DNA from 2 places in the Erwinia rhapontici genome. Region 1 is predicted to be linked to the other one. Evidence: riboswitches for the same ligand, from Rfam matches in the RefSeq annotation. Region 1 holds a riboswitch; the other holds the start of a gene.
What was found. Region 1 has a riboswitch for thiamine pyrophosphate ahead of LJN55_RS23870 (FAD-dependent oxidoreductase). Riboswitches for the same ligand answer to the same signal wherever they lie in the genome.
Positions count from the first base shown of each region.

Region 1 (3,101 bases):
GCCCGTTAATGCGCTTACCAAAAATAGGGTAGAGCGCCGAACGGATAGTGAGCGGCAGGCCATAACGGTAGCTGAAGTAGCCGAGGGCGATGCCCATCAGGGCATACATGGACCAGCCAGTCAGACCGTAGTGGAACAACGTCCAGACCATCGCCTGACGCGCCGCTTCCATCGTCTGGCCCTGGCCTTCCGGTGGCATCATATACTGGGTGACCGGTTCCGCCACCGAGAAGAACATCAGGTCGATACCGATACCCGCAGCGAACAGCATGGCCGCCCAGCTCATCAGGCTGAATTCAGGTTTCGACTGTTCGGGACCGAGCTTGATGGAGCCAAAGCGTGAGCAGGCCATGAAAATGACGAATACGATGTACAGCGTGGCTGCCAGCAGGTAGTACCAGCCGAAGGTATTGGATACCCAGTCGAGGGTGCGATTAATCCAGCGGTCGGAAAAATCAGTGAACAGGATAGTGGTAAAGGAGAACAGCAGGATAAGCGCTGCTGAGGTATAGAAAACCACGGGATTAATACGATCTTTTTGAGGTTTTCCTGGTATTTCAGTCGTCGGCATAATGTCTCCGCAAAAAATGCTCAAGAAAATAACCTGAAGTCCGCTCTGCGAAGCGCGCATTAGCGCATACTGGGTAACATCCGCCGTATATCCGCTAATTACACTGGGAGAACCATCAGGGTGATTATCAGGTGTAATATATTGATTAATCGTTAGTGTTTTTGATCTACGTCGCCCCCTGAAAGTAAATTTTGTGTAAACAACAACAGGAATGATAGGTTTTATTGATTGAGCATTCAATTAAAAAAAACTTCATCGTCTCATTCTGTCCCATTTTTTCCGTACGAAAACCTCATGTCACTTGACGATTGTCACCCGGTAAAATACAACTAGTCCCTGTCAGGGGAGTCTCGCCAGAGAGACTGAGAGGCTAATGAGCGATTTTTCGCGGCTTAGCGACCCTTAGAACCTGACCCAGTTGATACTGGCGTAGGAAGACGCGTACCCGATGGCGTATCAGCCAGGGTACCTGCCACGTGGGCTGGCTTCTGATCGTCCCCGTCTTTTCCTTACTCTGTATCACGGGTCTCCGCATCGATTGAGAGGCTAACGTGAAACCATTTATTCCCCCCTTTATTTGTACCGGAAACCGCACATCATGAGCCGCTGGTCGGTGATCGGTGATGGCGTCGCCGGGCTTTGTGTTGCCACGTTACTTGCTGAACGGGGTGAATCCGTTGAAGTGATCACCGCAGAGCAGCACTGTGCCGCATCGCACTGGGCGGGCGGTATGCTCGCCCCCTGGTGCGAAGGTGAAAGTGCCCCCGAAGAGGTGATCGCACTGGGTCAGCGTTCCGCGCCCTGGTGGTCGGCCCGCATTCAGGGAGTGGAACATCAAGGCACTCTGGTGGTGGCACCCGCACGTGATACCCCCGAACTCAGCCGTTTTGCCCGCCTGACGCGGGCGCATCAGTGGGTAGAGCCGGCATCGCTGGAACCCGCGCTGGAAGGGCGTTTTGCCCGTGGGCTGTTCTTTGCCGGGGAAGCACACCTTGATCCACGCAGTGCGCTGCACCAGCTACGGGCGACCCTGCAACGCAGGGGTATTCCTTTTCATACGGGCAATCCCGGCGGGACAGTCATTGACTGCCGGGGGATTCATGCAGCCCCTGATCTGCCTGAGCTACGCGCCGTACGCGGGGAGATGCTGATCCTGCACAGTGAAGAGGTGCAGTTCTCACGCCCCATCCGCCTGCTGCATCCCCGTTTTCCCTGCTATCTGGTGCCGCGTGCCGGAGGGCGCTTTATGCTGGGTGCAACGATGGTGGAAAGCGACGATAACAGCCCGATCAGCGCACGCGCCATGATGGAACTGCTCAGCGCCGCCTGGGCTATCCACCCTGCGCTGGCTGAAGCGCGGATACTGGAAAGCGGCACCGGGTTGCGCCCCGCTTATCACAATAATATCCCCGCCATTCGCTACCAGAACGGCGTCTGGTCCCTGAACGGCATGTATCGCCACGGCTTTCTTCTCGCGCCAGTCATGGCGGAAAAACTGATGCTGCAACTGCAGCAGGAAAACCTGATATGAAAATCCAGCTTAACGGCCTCCCGATCGACACCACCGCCCGCACGCTGGCGGAACTTTTGCGTGAACAGCAGATGGATGCGGGCTGCGTGGCCAGCGCCCTTAACGGCGAGTTCGTCCCACGCTCGCGCTATGAAACACAGCCACTGACCGCAGGCTGTGAGCTTGAAGTGTTATCACCGATGCAGGGAGGGTAAAACATGTTTTACGATTTTATTCCGCAGTCACGTTTTTTGCTCGGCACTGCCGGGTATCCCTCTCCGGCGATCCTGCAACAGGCGATTGAGGCCTCCGGCAGCGAAATCATTACCGTCAGTCTGCGCCGTGAAGGGCGGCAGGGTGCGGCATTTCGCGACCTGCTAACCGGGCTGAACAAGCGGGTGCTGCCCAATACCGCAGGATGTCATAGTGTAAAAGAGGCGGTGACCACGGCGCATATGGCGCGCGAAGTCTTTAATACCCGCTGGATAAAACTGGAGGTGATTGGTCACGCTGATACGCTGCAACCCGACCCCTTTGCCCTGGTGGAAGCCGCCCGCATCCTGTGCGCTGAGGGATTCCAGGTGTTTCCCTATACCACGGAAGATCTGATCCTCGGCGAAAAGCTGATTGAAGCGGGCTGTGAGCTGCTGATGCCGTGGGGCGCGCCGATTGGCTCCGGCCAGGGGTTACGCAACATTGAGGGGCTGCGTTCAATGCGTGCCTGGTTTAAAGGCATTCCACTGATTATCGATGCCGGGATCGGCGCACCCAGCCAGGCTGCACAGGCAATGGAAATGGGCTTTGACGGTATCCTGCTGAATACGGCCGTGGCCAAAGCACAGGATCCGGTACGCATGGCCGGGGCGTTTTCTGCCGCTATCCACGCCGGTCACGATGCCTGTCATGCCGGCCTGGTAGAGCGCCGTGATATGGCCAGCGCCTCCACGCCGATTTTTGGTATGGCGCAATTTCTCTCACGGGAGCCATAACGGATGGACCGATATCAACGACAAACCATGC
Region 1 is NZ_CP085628.1:103,111-106,211, forward strand. It holds gene LJN55_RS23865 (choline transporter) at 1-571, opposite strand, end outside; TPP riboswitch at 903-1,024, shown strand; gene LJN55_RS23870 (FAD-dependent oxidoreductase) at 1,170-2,102, shown strand; gene thiS (sulfur carrier protein ThiS) at 2,099-2,296, shown strand; gene LJN55_RS23880 (thiazole synthase) at 2,300-3,070, shown strand; gene LJN55_RS23885 (HesA/MoeB/ThiF family protein) at 3,074-3,101, shown strand, end outside.

Region 2 (3,101 bases), on a different replicon from region 1:
ATTCGGTTTTGCTGGGGTGCATTTCATGGCCACAGTAGCCACACCAACGGTGTGAACGATAGAATTCTGATAACTGAATACCGCGTCCGGCAAGTTGGAACAGGCCCGTATCTTGATCGAGCAACTGGCGTAGCGATCCCATATCCTGAGGATACGTACCGCGGATCAGCCACACTTTCTCGCCCTGCCACTCTCCAATCGGCGCCCCTGATCGCCCTGTCAGGCCCAATGAGCCCGCATCACCATGCGGCAGCTCACCTTTTGGTAACCAAATTTTATGTTCCTGGCTGACAAGCCACCAGCCAGCGTCTACGCTTAAAATTTCCTGTTCCACCATTTTGCTCATCATCCTCAGCTTAAAGACTGGATTGAGGTCAGACGTTAAAATATAACATTCACGGAGTTGAACATGCTTAACCAGTTAGAAGTCCTCACCGCGCGCGTCGGCGGATGCAGTGAGCTGGTAGACTTCTGCCTGCGCTCCCGCAAGCAGTTGCTGGTTACCTATTACCAAATGGCTGGCATTAAGCCTAACAAGGAAACGCTGACGACGCTCGATGAAAACGCGCTGGATACATTCTGCCAGCATCTGGTGGACTACCTTTCCACCGGTCATTTCACCGTCTACGAACGTTTTATCAAGGAACTGGAAGGGACCGAGCAACTGGCGAAAGCGTCGTTAATCTACCCCTCTTTAAAAGCCAATACCGATCAGATAATGGAGATTTATGATTCGCATCTGGAAACAGCCATCGATGATGATAACTGCGTTGAATTTCAGCGGGCATTATCGGTAGTCGGTGAAGCGCTGGAGGCTCGATTTACGTTGGAGGATAAATTCATCAAGCTGGCTTTAGAAAAAAATGATGATAATCAAAGCGCTACCAACTCGTGCTCGCTTGCTCGCCCTGCCTGATTCGTTATCAGAATGTGAATTTCTTGTAGTTTCCAAAAAGCCCCTTTATGCTTGAGGGGTAAGGGCGAGGCATGCCTCACCCTTACGTTGACTGAAAAACCAGTCGATATCTTGTCGGAGTGCCCCAGGGCTGAGACCGTTAATTCGGGATCCGCGGAACCTGATCAGGTTAGTACCTGCGAAGGGAACAAGAGTAAATCAGCTATTACGGTGTGATACCGTATTTTGTCACATCGTTCTCATTACTCCCGCCTCCAGGCAAGCAAACTTCCGAATTATTATCAGGAACTTGCTATGTCTACCGTTGAAAAACCTTTCATTGAGAAAAAAACCAGCCGCCGGGAACAGCGTGCAGAAGCACAGCAGTTTATCGACTCCCTGCAGGGCACTGCCTTCCCCAATTCAAAACGCATTTACCTGACCGGCTCGCAGCCGGATATCCGTGTGCCGATGCGCGAAATTCAACTGAGCCCGACCACCGTGGGCGGTAGCAAAGACGAACCGCTGCTGGAAGCGAATGAACCGATACCGGTCTACGATACAGCGGGTCCCTACGGCGATCCGGCGGCGGCGATTGATGTTCACAAAGGGCTAAATCCGCTGCGCAGCACCTGGATCATCAAACGGGGTGATACCGAACAGATCGCTGAACTTAGCTCTACCTACACCCAGCAACGCCTCGAAGATGAAGGGCTGGATCATCTGCGTTTTGATAATTTGCCACGTCCGCGCCGGGCGCTGGAAGGCCGCTGTGTCACTCAGATGCACTATGCCCGGCTGGGCATGATCACCCCGGAAATGGAATTTATCGCTCTCCGTGAAAATATGGGGCGAGAACGCATTCGCGGCGAGGTGCTGCTGCAACAGCATCCTGGTCACAGCTTTGGTGCACAGTTGCCTGAAAATATCACTGCTGAGTTCGTTCGCCAGGAGGTTGCTGCAGGACGCGCGATTATCCCGGCCAATATTAATCACCCGGAATCGGAGCCGATGATTATCGGTCGCAACTTTCTGGTGAAAATTAACGCCAATATCGGCAATTCCGCGGTCAGCTCTTCCATCGAAGAAGAGGTGGAAAAACTGGTGTGGTCAGCCCGCTGGGGGGCAGATACGGTGATGGACCTTTCCACCGGGCGTTATATTCACGAAACCCGCGAGTGGATCCTGCGTAACAGCCCGGTGCCGATTGGCACGGTGCCCATCTATCAGGCGCTGGAAAAAGTGAACGGTGTGGCAGAGGACCTCAACTGGGAAATTTTCCGCGACACACTGCTGGAACAAGCTGAACAGGGCGTTGATTACTTTACTATTCATGCGGGTGTGCTGCTGCGCTATGTACCGATGACCGCCAAACGCCTGACCGGTATCGTTTCGCGCGGCGGCTCAATTATGGCGAAATGGTGCCTGTCTCACCATAAAGAGAGTTTCCTCTATCAGCATTTCCGCGACATCTGTGAAATCTGCGCCGCCTACGATGTTTCGCTGTCGCTGGGCGATGGCCTGCGCCCGGGTTCCATTCAGGATGCCAACGATGAAGCACAGTTCGCAGAATTACGCACGTTGGGCGAACTGACCAAAATTGCCTGGGAATATGACGTCCAGGTGATGATTGAAGGCCCTGGGCATGTGCCCATGCAGATGATTCGCGTCAATATGACGGAACAGCTTGAGCACTGTCACGAAGCCCCGTTTTATACGCTGGGGCCCCTGACGACAGATATTGCTCCGGGTTATGACCACTTCACTTCCGGTATTGGCGCCGCCATGATCGGCTGGTTTGGCTGCGCGATGTTATGTTACGTGACACCCAAAGAACACCTCGGCCTGCCGAACAAAGAGGATGTCAAACAGGGATTGATTACCTATAAAATCGCAGCCCATGCCGCCGACCTGGCGAAAGGCCATCCCGGAGCACAGATTCGTGATAACGCCATGTCGAAAGCGCGTTTCGAATTCCGCTGGGAAGATCAGTTTAATCTCGCCCTCGATCCGCACACTGCCCGTGCATATCACGATGAAACCCTGCCGCAGGAATCCGGCAAAGTGGCACACTTCTGCTCAATGTGTGGACCCAAATTCTGTTCAATGAAGATCACCCAGGAAGTGCGTGAATACGCCGCACGTCAGGAGGCCGAAGCACGGCCGATCGAAATAGGTATGGCACAGATGTCTGACGAGTTTCGTC
Region 2 is NZ_CP085627.1:4,710,596-4,713,696, forward strand. It holds gene nudC (NAD(+) diphosphatase) at 1-334, opposite strand, end outside; gene rsd (sigma D regulator) at 410-916, shown strand; TPP riboswitch at 1,022-1,120, shown strand; gene thiC (phosphomethylpyrimidine synthase ThiC) at 1,211-3,101, shown strand, end outside.
Region 2: another riboswitch for thiamine pyrophosphate. It lies ahead of thiC (phosphomethylpyrimidine synthase ThiC); the one in region 1 lies ahead of LJN55_RS23870 (FAD-dependent oxidoreductase).